4 regions of the Peribacillus sp. FSL M8-0224 genome follow, and region 1 is predicted to be linked to each of the others. Evidence: riboswitches for the same ligand, from Rfam matches in the RefSeq annotation. Region 1 holds a riboswitch; each other region holds the start of a gene.
The links. A riboswitch is a leader RNA that binds a small molecule or an ion and turns the genes downstream of it on or off. The one in region 1 is predicted to bind S-adenosylmethionine.
Positions count from the first base shown of each region.

Region 2: it holds a riboswitch for S-adenosylmethionine, as region 1 does, so the genes downstream of both, MKX49_RS11595 (YezD family protein) here and MKX49_RS03935 (methionine biosynthesis PLP-dependent protein) in region 1, are expected to answer to the same signal.
Region 3: it holds a riboswitch for S-adenosylmethionine, as region 1 does, so the genes downstream of both, MKX49_RS00180 (sugar ABC transporter substrate-binding protein) here and MKX49_RS03935 (methionine biosynthesis PLP-dependent protein) in region 1, are expected to answer to the same signal.
Region 4: it holds a riboswitch for S-adenosylmethionine, as region 1 does, so the genes downstream of both, MKX49_RS05110 (Fur-regulated basic protein FbpA) here and MKX49_RS03935 (methionine biosynthesis PLP-dependent protein) in region 1, are expected to answer to the same signal.

Region 1 is NZ_JBBOOJ010000001.1:822,508-826,070, forward strand. Features, by position in the region: gene metC (cystathionine beta-lyase) at 1-986, opposite strand, end outside; gene MKX49_RS03935 (methionine biosynthesis PLP-dependent protein) at 983-2,095, opposite strand; SAM riboswitch class I at 2,182-2,295, opposite strand; gene fumC (class II fumarate hydratase) at 2,622-3,563, shown strand, end outside.
Region 2 is NZ_JBBOOJ010000001.1:2,411,779-2,415,341, reverse strand. Features, by position in the region: gene MKX49_RS11605 (TetR/AcrR family transcriptional regulator) at 1-571, shown strand, start outside; gene ssuE (NADPH-dependent FMN reductase) at 759-1,292, shown strand; SAM riboswitch class I at 1,573-1,681, shown strand; gene MKX49_RS11595 (YezD family protein) at 1,838-1,981, shown strand; gene MKX49_RS11590 (phosphoadenylyl-sulfate reductase) at 2,151-2,867, shown strand; gene sat (sulfate adenylyltransferase) at 2,920-3,563, shown strand, end outside.
Region 3 is NZ_JBBOOJ010000001.1:35,184-38,746, reverse strand. Features, by position in the region: gene MKX49_RS00185 (sugar ABC transporter ATP-binding protein) at 1-995, opposite strand, end outside; gene MKX49_RS00180 (sugar ABC transporter substrate-binding protein) at 1,052-2,164, opposite strand; SAM riboswitch class I at 2,280-2,385, opposite strand; gene MKX49_RS00175 (GTPase domain-containing protein) at 2,480-3,563, opposite strand, start outside.
Region 4 is NZ_JBBOOJ010000001.1:1,057,058-1,060,620, forward strand. Features, by position in the region: gene thiD (bifunctional hydroxymethylpyrimidine kinase/phosphomethylpyrimidine kinase) at 1-84, opposite strand, end outside; gene thiW (energy coupling factor transporter S component ThiW) at 53-574, opposite strand; gene tenA (thiaminase II) at 590-1,279, opposite strand; TPP riboswitch at 1,371-1,475, opposite strand; SAM riboswitch class I at 1,633-1,737, shown strand; gene MKX49_RS05110 (Fur-regulated basic protein FbpA) at 1,913-2,101, shown strand; gene MKX49_RS05115 (aspartyl-phosphate phosphatase Spo0E family protein) at 2,351-2,548, shown strand; gene MKX49_RS05120 (GNAT family N-acetyltransferase) at 2,618-3,124, opposite strand; gene MKX49_RS05125 (DUF459 domain-containing protein) at 3,313-3,563, shown strand, end outside.

The DNA.
Region 1 (3,563 bases):
CCCAGGCTTACGGCAAAAACAGGGAGCTCGACAGTGTTCACGAAGGAACGGAAGATTTCCTCACTTTCCAATTCAAATGAAAGGACCGCCCCCGCTCCGAGTGACTGGCCTTTCTGGATGGCGTGCTGTGGATGATCGGCTAGGCCGGGATAATACACTTTTTTCACCAAGGGCTGCTCCTTTAAGTAGGCTGCAATCTTTTCTGCCCCTTTTTGTGAATGTTCCATTCTAACTGACAAGGTTTTCAAGCCTCTCATTACGAGCCACGCATCCTGGACACCAAGGACCGCTCCAAAGGAGTTTTGAAGCGAACCGAGTCTTGCCGCCAATTCCGGATCTTTCACGACCGCAAGCCCAGCTACCACATCACTATGGCCGGATAAAAACTTCGTCGCGCTATGAAGGACAACATCAGCGCCCAGATTCAGCGGTTTTTGCAATGCGGGCGTCAAGAATGTATTATCAACAAAACTTAAGGCACCAGCTTTTTTTGCGATATCACATACAGCTTGAATATCGGTCACTTTAAGTAACGGATTTGAAGGCGTTTCAATGTATATGGCCCTGGTATTTGGCTGAACCGCCGCTTTGACACTTTCAAGGTCCGTCATGTCAACGAAGGTATGCTCAATATTGAAACGGTTCAATACGCTTGTGACCATCCTGAACGTTCCGCCATACACATCTTCGGAAATGACGATATGGTCTCCGGCAGACAATAGGAGGAAGGCTGTTGAAATGGCAGCCATACCTGATGAAAAGGCAAAGCCGTGAGTGCCTTCCTCTAGATCGGCAATGATATCTTCAAGTGCCTCGCGAGTTGGGTTCCCGCTTCTGCTGTAGTCATATTTGCCGAATTGATCGATATCGGATTGATGGAAAGTCGATGCATGCTGAATGGGGACGCTCACACCGCCCGTTACCGGATCGAATTTATGTTGATTATGAAGTAATTTCGTTTCAAAGCTAAAATCATGATCTGTCATCGTAGTGCCTCCCTTTTTACATGTGCGAATGCTTGCTGCAAGTCACCAATCAAATCGTCGCTATCTTCGATGCCAACGGAGAAGCGGAGCAATCGATTACAAACCCCGTTTGCCATTCTGACTTCAAGCGGTATATCGGCATGTGTTTGTGTGGCAGGATAGGTGATGAAGCTTTCGACCCCTCCAAGGCTTTCTGCAAAGGAAATTAATGAGAGCGATTGTAAAAATGGGTTGACCGCCGCTTCATCAATGATGCGGAAAGAAATCATGCCGCCTCGGCCTGGATACAATACGTCCGTAACACAATCATGCTCCGATAAGTAATCTACAAGTATCTTGGCATTCTTTTCATGACGCTCCATCCGCAATGCCAGGGTTTTCATTCCGCGCATCAACAGCCAAGAATCAAATGGGCTCAAGACAGCTCCAGTGCCATTATGATGGAAGGCCAGTGCATCACATAACTCAGCGCCGCTAGCAACGATCAGTCCGGCGAGCACATCATTATGACCACCGAGATACTTGGTTGCACTGTGGATCACAATATCCGCTCCAAGCAAGATGGGTTGTTGAATAAGAGGCGTGTAAAAAGTGTTATCAACGATTAGCAATAAATTATATCGTTTAGCCAATGCGGCAACGGCGCTAATATCCGTTTGCTGCATAAGAGGGTTAGTGGGAGTTTCGATGAAGATGGCTTTCGTGTGAGGAGTGATGGCTTTTTCGATATCCTCCAAACAACAAGTGTTTACATAGTCACACTGCAATCCCCATTTTTTAAAACCTTGTTCTAACAGCCGATATGTACCGCCATAAAGATCTTCACTGACAATCCACGCATCACCAGATTTAAAAAGGGCGAGTATAGTGGAGATGGCGGCCATTCCTGAACTGCAGGCATAGCCTTGGTCTCCTTTTTCCAGATCGGCGATGGATCGCTCCAATAGCTGGCGGGTAGGGTTACCTGTCCTTGTGTAGTCGAATCCCGTCGATTGACCGATTCCTTCGTGGCGAAAAGCTGTTGAAAAGTATACCGGCGGATTGACTGTTCCTGTCGCCGTTTCACTGCGATTTCCTAATTGAGCAAGATATGTTTCAGGTTTATACATGGTTTTCACTGCTCCTTTGAGTTAAATAAAATAAAAAAAAGTCTTCTTTAAGAAGAAGACTTTGATTAAGTAGTGACGAGTCATTCTTCTTATCTTCCAAGTTCATAAACTTGTGGAATTAGCACCTTTTCATTGGTTTGAAACAAATGAAGGTTGCTGAGGTGTCATCGGGCCATTCCCTCTACCTCTCTCGATAAGAGTTTAGATTATTCAATTTCTTTTGAATTTACTATATATACAAAATACTGTCAAGGACATTTTGGGAGTGATGATGTGTTGGTGTTCATGGCCAGGTCAATTGAAGCCTAGCGGTGCCTACACTTTATGTGTCAAAAAAGAATATCCAAATTTTCATCTAAATATGAATGGCCTAGGATTTTTCAGAAATATGGAAAGGGTCAGCGGGATATTTTTGCTTTAAAATAATAAAGTTTGTACAATGTATGGAGAGAAAGAATAATCCGACATTATTCATTTCATATGCAAAAATTCTTCAATGAATAGTGCAAACTTAGGAGGAGAACACATGGAATACAGAATCGAACGAGATACGATGGGTGAAGTGAAAGTTCCTGCTGATAAATATTGGGGAGCACAAACTGAGAGAAGCCGTAACAATTTCAAAATCGGTAACGAAAAAATGCCGATTGAATTGGTTCGTGCATTTGCATACGTTAAACAAGCTGCTGCAAAGGTGAACTTTGATCTTGGTGATCTTTCCGAAGTTAAAAAGAACGCCATCGTCAAGATTTGCGGCGAAATCCTTGAAGGTACGCTTGATGAACATTTCCCGCTTGTAGTTTGGCAAACGGGAAGCGGTACGCAAAGTAATATGAATGTGAATGAAGTGGTCGCGAACAAAGGGAATGAATGGTTAAAAGAAAATGGTGAATCGGAAATCCTTCACCCGAATGATGATGTTAACAAGGCACAAAGCTCAAATGATACTTTCCCGACTGCCATGCATATTGCAGCCTTTATGGAAGTCGCTGAAAAATTGGTTCCTGCCATCAAAGCACTTCGTGATACATTCGATACAAAAGAAAAAGAATTTTGGGATGTCGTGAAAATCGGCCGGACACATCTTCAAGATGCTACACCCTTAACATTAGGACAAGAAATTTCCGGTTGGAAAGCGATGCTCGATAAAGATTTGGCGATGATTGAGGAAAGCAGCCAAAAACTATTGAACCTTGCTTTAGGCGGAACGGCTGTAGGAACCGGAATCAATACAAAGAAAGAATTCCCGGGACTTTCTGCCAAACAAATTGCAGCGGATACAGGATATCCTTTTGTCACATCTGATAATAAGTTCCATGCATTGACTAGCCATAACGAAATCGTCTACGCACACGGTGCTTTGAAAGCATTGGCGGCGGATTTAATGAAAATTGCGAACGATGTCAGATGGCTTGCAAGCGGACCGAGAAGCGGAATCGGAGAAATTGCCATTCCGGAAAACGAGCCG
Region 2 (3,563 bases), 1.6 Mb from region 1:
AACCAAAGAACGAATCATAAATGTAGCCCGGACTCTTTTTGCCACTAAAGGTTTTGACATGACAAGAACGAATGAAATTGCCTCTGCATGCAATGTTTCCGAAGCTACTATTTACAAATACTTTGACAGCAAAAAAGATTTGCTTTTGGCTACAATTACCCCTAATGAAAAAGAGGAATTTGAAGATGGGACTAGCCATCTATCCACGGATGATCTAGTGGAGAATCATGTTACTACCATGATAAAAAAAATTCTTGAAAATAAAGAACAGTTTTCGATATTATTTAGGGAAACACAATTCGATCAAGATATTTCAAAGCAATATGTAGATCAGATTTTCAAGCCAAATGCCAGGCATATTGAAATACAGAAGAGAATAGATAGCGGAGAGATACAATATATCTCTGATATTATTTTATTTAATGTAGGGATCATTTCTTTCACATTGGCTTTATCTACACATTATGAGATCCATCAACAAAAAAAGGAGCCATATTTTACTTCTGAACGAATTAAGAGCATTGCTCAACTTTTGGTATATGGTATTCATGGGAAACAAAATCATACATAATGAAACGGTCATATTTAAGGGCATGAGCATCAAGCCGTAAATATGACCGTTTCTTTTTTCATTCAGAGTAGATGTCCAGAGTGTAAGATTTGACTTATATTTTTCAGACAATTACGATAAATGTATACTTCACGAAATGCTTTAAGAAAATTATATCTGGAAATCTTGTAACATTGGAGGGTATCAAATGAGCGATATCGTAATTTTATCAGGAAGTCCGGCTATTCCATCAAGAACGGACATTTCACTAAAACATATTCAATCATTAGTCGAAAATGCAGGATTTACTACAGCTTATTTCTCGATTACGGATTTCTCAGCAGATGATTTATTCCAAGGGAAATATAATAGCGAGGATATCTCAAAGCTTTCAGAGAGAATTCAAGCGGCCAGAGGAGTCATTATAGGTTCACCGGTTTATAAGGCTTCTTATACAGGTGTATTGAAAGCATTGATTGATTTGCTGCCAGAAGGTGCTTTTAAGGGGAAGCCGGTGCTGCCAATCATGATTGGTGGAAGTAACAGGCATCTATTGGCGATTGACTATGCGCTTAAACCATTAATTTCAATATTAAAAGGCGAGCCGCTGCAGGGGATTTATTTTGTTGATAAGGAAATAGATAAACAGAATCCAGAAAACCCGATCAATGATTTGCATTTAATTGATCGCGTCCAGAGTCAGGTTCAAGAATTTGTAGAAGCGATACAGTTAAGAAATTAATGACTTCAATAAATTAATTCCTTCTATAAAAAGACTGGAACCCTAGAAATTTTTTTTAGAATAACACGCGTCAATAATAGGCCTAATAATGAAAATAGACTCATTTTTTTGGAGACTTTATCTAAAAAGACGAGTCTATTTTCGCATTTATATGAACATAAAATCATAAATTGAATAGTGTGTATAAAAATAACAGTTCATCCATAATATTAAACCAAGTTATTTTATAAGAAAACTCCATTGACAAGGATTAAATATATGTTAATATTTAAAATAATAAAACTTATCCAGAGCGACGGAGGGAATTGGCCCTTTGAAGTCCAGCAACCTGCATGATGGATGCAAGGTGCTACCTCCAACAAAATGTTGATCATTTTGGAAGATAAGGTAAAGATATTTACCTTGCGATCTTTCCATCATGGAAAGATTTTTGTTTTTTGTGAAAATTTTAGGCAGACCATAACAATGTAAGTTTGTATGGAATTATATAAATCTAAGAAATTTAAAATAAAATATTCGCGGATTTTCTTAAAGGAGGAACTGGTTTGGATAAAGAGAATCAGCTTGAAGAAATTTTTGAACGACTTCAAGAAATGCTTAATTCAATGAAATATGGATCCATTACACTTATTGTCCAGGATGGTAAAATCATTCAAATGGAGAGAAATGAAAAACTAAGAATTAAATAAGGTATCTGCTGACTAGAAAAACTAGAGGCGGGTTTAACTGATATAAAGAGAGTATTGGTTAGATTCGTCTCTTTTTCCTAGATTCAAATAACCCGGGGAATATTACAACGGGAATTGATCAACAGTTACTCTAACCTGATACAGCAAGTTTTTAGAGGGGGCTACAAAGTTGGCTGCATTAATAAACTATGAAAATTTCAATACAGGGGACTTCCCTGTATTTCCTGCAGACAGTGAGACAAAAGGTGCTTTGGAAGTTCTGCAATGGGCGAATGACCATTATGGAGACAAACTGATTTATGCTTGCAGTTTTGGTATTGAAGGCATCGTGCTTACGGATTTATTGGCGAAGGTCAATCCTTCGGCTAAAATAGTTTTCCTTGATACAGATGTTCATTTTGAGGAAACTTACCAATTGATCGAGGAAGTGAAGAAGCGATATCCGAAGCTTTTGATCGAAATGAAGAAACCTGACTTGACGCTTGAGGAACAAGCGGCGGAATATGGCGATGAATTATGGCTTAGTGATTCCAATAAGTGCTGTAACATCCGTAAAATCGTTCCGCTTACAGATGTGCTTTCATCGGCAACAGCCTGGCTTTCGGGACTGCGGAGGGAGCAATCCGAAACAAGGGCTAAGACCGAGTATATCAATAAGGATAATAAGTTCAAATCAGTTAAAATATGCCCACTCATACATTGGACATGGAAAGATGTTTGGCGCTATGCCCACAAAAATGGACTTCCATATAATGTCCTGCATGATAATGGATATCCGAGCATTGGATGTAAAACGTGTACTGCACCTGCCTTCAATGCAGATGATTTACGCTCAGGCCGTTGGCAAGGAGCTCAAAAAACGGAATGCGGATTGCATTTATCTTAAATAAATAGAAATTATAGGCTTAAATAAATAGAAGCCATAGGGGGAAATTAGCATGACAATCAGTTTACCGCACGGAGGAACATTAATCGATCTTTGGGAACCAAAATATGATTTTAGTAAAATAACGAAGTCAATCGAAATCGATGAAATTGCTTTAAGCGATCTTGAATTGATAGGCACTGGTGCCTACAGCCCGATTAAAGGATTCTTTACAAAAAGTGACTATGAGACAGTGGTGAAGGATATGAGGCTTAGCAGCGGACATGTATGGAGCATCCCGATTACGCTGCCTTTGACCGAAGAAGCTGCAGAAAGCCTTACTATAGGTGAAGAAGTAACATTAACCCATGAAGGTGAAACTTACGGGGTTCTCTCCGTTTCCGATATTTACACTCCAGATAAGCAATTGGAAGCGACATTGGTATATCAAACAGATGATGAGAAGCATCCTGGAGTGAAAAATTTATATAACCGCGGGGATGTATATGTCGGCGGGGAAATAAAGTTGATCAAGAGAATAGAGCGTCCGCTATTTCAAGCTCATTATTTGGACCCAGTCGAGACAAGGAAGGCTTTCGCTGAAAAAGGATGGGAAACGGTTGTCGGTTTCCAAACGAGGAACCCTGTTCACCGTGCACATGAATATATCCAAAAGACAGCATTGGAAATCGTCGACGGTTTATTCTTAAATCCTCT
Region 3 (3,563 bases), 790 kb from region 1:
CTTTTTACTGCTTCATGCGGTGATTTCAGAGAAAGCTTTCGACCATTCAGGATGACTTCACCCGCTGTGATGGACGTATGACCGAAAAGGGTTTTACACAGCTCCGTTTTCCCAGCCCCGACCAACCCAGCCAAGCCGATTATCTCTCCTGCTTTAATATTCAAACTGACATTCTTAACTTTCTCGGCATCTGACAATCCGTTCACTTCCAGAATTACGTCTCCAATCGAAGCATTCACTTCAGGAAACTGTTCATCCATGGTTTTCCCGAGCATGTTCTCTACCACTTCGGTACGGGTTATGTCCTCGATTTTTCGACAAGTGACACGCTCCCCATTCCTCATGATCGTAATTTCCTCACAGATTTCAAAAATCTCAGGCAGACAATGTGAAATGAAAATGATTGCCACGCCTTTTTGCTTTAACTCATTTACAATTCGAAAAAGTTCCGTCGTCTCCGTATGACTTAACGGAGCAGTTGGCTCGTCGAGAATCAGGAATTTGCATTCTGTCGAAACGGCTCTTGCTATCAGGACCATCTGTTTTTCAGCCAAGGTAAGGTCTCTAACCAGCTTTTTCGAAGGGACATGAATTTTCATATCTTCAAGAATAGAAGTGGCTTTGTTGTGCAGTTCTTTCCATTGTACCCTTTGTTTTTTTCCCATGTTTTGGACCATATCATTCAACATTACATTTTCCCCAACTGTTAAATAAGGGATGAGGGCGGTATCCACTTCCTGATAAACTATTTGAATGCCCTGTCCCTGAGCAGCTTTTGGCGAGCGGATATCCCACTTCATCCCATCAATAAAAATGTCACCTGAATAATGAACATGGGCTCCCGATAAAACTTTCATTAACGTCGATTTCCCTGCTCCGTTTGCACCGACCAATGCGTGGGCTGTTCCTGATTGTACGGAAAAATCAACATCACTCAGCGCCTTCACCCCCGGAAATTCAATCGAAATCTTCTTCATTTCTAGTTGCTTGCCCATGTCCATTCCCCCTTATAGAACAGACACTCCCTTCGCTGGAAAGAGAGTGTCTCTTTTTATTTTTTATAATGATCTTTCAAAACCTTCATCCAATCTTCTTCAAATTCCGTCGATACCCCCCAGCCATCGACAATATCAGACAGGTTTGCCATGTTTACCGCTTCTTTTGAAGCTTGGATTTGCTTTTGCGAAATAAGTGATGCCTCCAAATCATATGTTTGCGGCGTTTCTTCGCCAGCTAATTTTTTAGCCAATATCCTCATATTCACTGCACCGATCAACTTGGGATCGACTGCTGCCGTGTAGGACCATGAGCTATCAGCCGATTGGATCTCCTGGAGATCTGCGTTCGAAACATCAATTCCATATATCTTTACTTCATCGCGGCCCGCTTCTTTAATCGCCCGGGCTGCACCGATAGCAAAGGCATCCCATGTTGCGAAAATGGCATCCAATTTACCTTTAGGGTATTTATTCAGCATTGCGGCTACAGCATTTTGTGTCTGCACCGAAGTATCAGCGGATGCCACTCCGAATCTTTCGACTTCTTTAATCCCAGGATTTTCTTTTAATTTTTCCTGATAGACTGCATTTCTTCTTACCATTGGAGGAAAACCATCCACCCAAAGATATGCAATTGCCGCTTCACCTTTCTGTTCTTTTATCAGTTTATCGAAAGCCAGTGTTGCCAGCGCTTCATCATCTTGTGAAGTTAATGTCACGCCCTCTATTTTAGATAGATCGCTTATTGAATCGAATGTGACAACGCTTTTACCTGCATCAACCAACTTCTGAACGTCATTTACAGTTGCGGCATCATCACCATGTGAAATGATATAGCCGTCGTAATCTTCCTCCAAAGCCTGTGCTATCGCATCATGGAATTTAGCCGTATCACCATTGGCTGTGTACGTATCCACTTGAAACCCCAGTGCTTCTCCTTCTTCTTTCGCCCCCGCCAGGTATTGGGCAGTATGATCATCACCGCCAATTTTACGGATCACCTTGATTTTGGCTCCATCGCCATCAGCAAATCTCTCCGGGACATTTTCAAATGATACTTTTTCTTCTTTCTTCGATTCTGTGGAACTCTGCCCTGCAGAGCAACCCGTTAAAAGCAAAGCCGAAGCGATGGCAGAAATGAATATCCCTTTAATAGACCTTCTCATCTTGTTTCCCTCCATGTTTTCTCATTAGTCTTATCAGTTAAGTCGGTGTAAATCCCAAAATAAAAACCTCTCTAATATAGAGAGGTTTAATCGGCTGTTTTGCAGACTTTTCCCTCTCTTATCTGTCAAAACATTTCTGTTTTGCAGGATTTAGCACCAATTCCTAATGGAACGGTTGCTGGGCATCTTAGGGCCAGTCCCTCCGCCACTCTTGATAAGAGATATATTGTGTTACGTTTTCGTAATTATCACTTTATAGGGATATAGTCGTAAAGTCAATAGATTTTTGAATATTTGAAATGTTTCCCGTTATTTTTATTTTCTTTGAAGCTGGGCTAGACGCTTTTTCTCGATTTTTTCAAGCCTCTCCAACTGCCTTAATTTCACTTCGAACAACGTGATCGGATCACGGTAAACCTCAGGATTTTCTTTCATATGCTCCAATGCAGCCTGGTAGTCTTTTATTTCAGTCTGCGTCTGCTCTATCGTTTTTTGAAGTAAGGCAAATGAACTGCGATAGAAAAGTGAGATGTCCCGATCCAATGATTTTTCAAACAATCCAAATTGGGTTAGAAAACGTTCCGTGATCATTTCGGCAACATCCAGGTAATCTTCACTTTCCAGGTATTTCTTGTAACGATTGTACATATTGGCCTTATTTTGCGGTATCGCCCCAAATAGCTTCCCTGCTCCTTTAAGCAGCAATTGTGATGGAGTCCTGCGCAAAAGGATATTAACGTTTTCGATGCGGATACTGCTTGTCATCCGGTCGGCATCACGACGCCAGTCATCCAACACCCTGAAGTCACCTGCCAGTGTAATCCGTTCTTCTTTGTATAATTCATTGAATCCGGCACTCATCTCATCCATGAACTGCTGGCTTTGTGAGAACTCCATTTGGGAACTGGCAATCCAGTCTTGAAGAGAACGGTAATATTGAGGCATGATCTTGTCAGAAATGAAGTTTTGAATCCGCTCATTCATTTCCTGGTTTAACTGTACATGGACCTGACTGAAATCACTGCTTTCCGTTAACGATTTAGAGCAATCCCTCAGTAATTCAGGAATTTTTGAATAAAGCTGACTTTTCACTTCGTCCTTAAGCGAACGATACGACCTTATGATATTTTCACTTTTTTCTTTTTCCAGATCAGCCAGTTGATTGACCGCTCCATTCAGTTTGACTTCCATCTGCTCATTCCACGAGATGGAATGCTCGCATTTCCGCTCATTGGCTGTCCGTTTTTCTAATAGATAAGATAAAGTTTTACGAATGAATGCCAGGATTTTTTCAGATCTTCTTTCCTTCCAATTATCATCTTGATAATTCGATTGAAGGAAGGCTGAAAGGTCCTTCAATTGCTGCCTGCTGTCATAATGTTTGGAGAAAGCGAACACT
Region 4 (3,563 bases), 230 kb from region 1:
ATGTGCAGAAAATGTTTTTAAATCCGCTTGTATTCCAGCACCGCCCCCTGAATCAGAGCCTGCGATCGTTAATGCTGTTTTCATAAAAAAACCCCTTCATATAATTATTTTTTAGCAGTATTTTAAGTAATATGAAAGCTAAAATCGCCCCTGCGAATGAACTGAACATAAAAGCCGGTAAAAAACCAAAAAGAGCAGCTTTTTCTCCCAATAGGAGGGTTGCAAGCGGATAACAGGCCAGGGAACCGAGAATGCCGGTCCCGATCACTTCCCCTAAACAGGCGAATTTTAAGCTTTGTGTTTTTCGATAAAGGATGGCGGCCAAAAGTGCACCAATCATGCTGCCGGGAAAGGCGAAAATTGAACCGGTACCAGACATGTTTCTAATGATGGAAACTAAAAAAGCTTGTGTCACAGCATATGTAGGCCCCAATAGAACCGCCGTCAGGACATTTGCCAGATGTTGAATAGGAAAGATTTTTGCAAATCCTGCAGGGATGAAAATAAATGAACTGGTCAGCGTCGTTAAAGCCGTGATCATGGCTGTCAATGTCAGTTTCTTGATAGGATTCATCCTCATGTCAACCACCTACAGAGGCCAATCCTGCTCATTTTGAACCATGTCCCAGAATAAATATTCATATCGGGAAGTAACCAAAAAGTGCTTTTCTAATCTAAGAAGTTCCTTTTCAGGCATGCCTTCCGTCAATTCTTCCAACAAAGTGATCAGCCACTTGTGTGCTTCCCCGAATTCAGGAGATGAATAGGACCTTATCCAATCTGCGTAGCGATTGTTTTCCAGTGCTGCTCCATTTTGTTCTTTTAATAGCAAACCGATTTCATAATAATCCCAAGCGCAGGGCAGGAGACAGGCGATCAAGTCTGCCAAAGTCCCATGCTGAGCTGCATTTAGCATGTAACCTGTATAGGCTAGAGTGGTTGGAGTAGGTTCTGTACTTTCCAATTCCTTGGAGCTGATCCCGAATTCGGAAGCATAATGCCGATGAATATCCATTTCCACTTGAAGGGTTTCATTTAAAATGCTCGCAAATTTTGCCATGGTTTCGATGTTATGGGCTTTGATGACACCTAAAGCAAAGAGCTTGGAATAATCCATGAGATAGACATAGTCCTGCTTCAGGTAATAGGCAAATTTCTTTTCAGGAAGTGTACCGTTTCCAATTGCCTGGACAAAGGGATGTGAATGGTTCCTTTTCCAAATCTCTTTTGCCCGTGCATGCAGTCTATCACTGAATGTTTCTAATTTTGTATTCTCCATTGTTCATCCTCCTATAGAATGGCTCCTTTTGTTGAATAAAAAACCCCGTTCCTGAATACGGAACGGGGTAGATGGATATAGTCTGTAAAATGGACGATATCATCCACTTCCCTCCGCCGGTATGAGCCGGTTCAGGTTCAAAGGGTCCGGAACTAATTCCATCTCAGTCTTAAAAAAGACTCCCCTAGTGGTGTGAATTGTATGTAATTACTGACATCATATCAGAAAGACAAGAAAATGCAACCCGTATTTGAAAGAGGAATCACTTTATGTCCAGGAAAAAAGGGAGAACCAGGTAATTGACTTTTGAAGATTATTAGGTTAGAATCATTTCTACATCATTATATATCGAATTCTTATCCAGAGAGGTGGAGGGACTTGGCCCTAAGAAACCTCGGCAGCGGACCCGTTTAGGGAACTGTGCTAAATCCAACAAGCATATGCTTGGAAGATAAGAAGAGCCGTACGGACACTGTCAGCCTCTTCTTAAATTAGAAGGGGCTTTTATTTTTGGGAAATAACGTTTAGTGACATACTAGAAAAGGTATATATAATTTGGTGAAATCAAACAAGTTGATAAAGTTTAGCTAACTAGAAGCAGGCACTAGGACGACTGGGAAAGGAGCCATTTACATGGCAGAATTATTTAAGAGGATTGAACAGAGGAAGGCAAAACTCATTGAAGAGCTATTGGCCAATGGAGTATACAAAACCTCTGATGAAAGGCACCTTTATGATGCCCCATTAAAAGTACTTGAAGATGAATATAAGATTGTTATAAATAGACCTAATAACGAGTCACCTTCTGAATGGATGACATAGTAAACGGAATACAATATTTGGATTTTTGGATAAGGGATATGATGTAAGCATTCGCAGTCTACACTAGTGGATGCTTTTTTTGCGTTTATTAGAAAACGACACAAATTATACATAATTAAATAACAAAATAGGTGTTTTGTCACATTTGACCTATAAAATAACACATTTAATTTCTGAAAAATAGTTGATTTTAACTAGTGGTTTCATTATGATGAAAGTGTAAAAATATTGAATAAATGGGAGGTGACTATGATGCCTTGCCGTAAGGTAACTATAGAAAAAGTAGAAGAGAAGAGACAGGAAATGATAAAGTTGGGAGCGATTTACGGCTTAACAAGTCTGCTGACTGTACAAGCCAGTCAAGAATTGGATACGCTATTGAATACGTTAGCAAGTAAAAGAGATTCTGAATATTTTTCCCTTCAAGAAGCATATAGGTATTTTTAAATTAGCAATTCGACCTGTATTAATCTGAAAAAGCTACTGCTCAAGGCAATAGCTCTAAAGAATTATATATTAAATATCGACACGTTTACCTAGAATGATCAAATCCCGCTCAATGCCATCCATCTCGGCAACTTGAGGTAAATGTGCCCATTCTTCAAACCCGAATTTGGAAAAAAGCTTAAGGCTTGGTGTATTATGGGCGAAAATGAAACCCAATAAAGTCTTAACGCCTAATTTTGGACTCAATTCAATTGCCTTTCGAATCGAAATTTGTCCAATTCCTTTTCCCCGGAAATAATCATCAATGTAAATACTGATTTCGGCAGTGGAATTATATGCCGGTCGGCCATAAAAGGATTGAAAGCTCATCCATCCAGCGGTTTTCCCTTCTATAGTAATGATATATAGCGGTCTACTTTCTGAATGATGTTCCTCAAACCATTTAACCCTCGATTGGACGGATACAGGTTCCGTATCTGCCGTGACCATTCTTGAAGCAATTGTCGAATTATATATTTCAACAATTCTGGGTAGATCAGATAGTTCTGCCTCTCTAAACTCTATGTGTTCTTCCATGATTTAAACTCCTAACTATCATTTATTCAATCTCCAGAATGAAGGGTAATCCCGTTTCCATTGAAAGTTTTATATTATCATACACTCTTTATTCTTTATCTGACAATTCTTTTTTATGTTAGTACTGCAGATTTTTTGGGTATGAAAAAGATTAAATACTTCTAGTAAAAAGACAAGAGGAGAACCAAATGAAAAAATTGGCAGGTATATTGATTATCGTACTGGTTATATGTTTTGCTGCATATGAATTTCAGGCCTCGGAGTCGGAAGATGTGCAAAGGGTCATGGCTTTTGGAGATTCATTAACCTATGGAAAAGGGGATAAGGACGGGGAAGGATATATAGATGGCCTTGAGGATGAATTGAATAATCCGCAATCGGAGCAAAAAGTGAGTTTTTGGAATTACGGTATTAAAGGCCAGGAAACGGATGGGGTGAT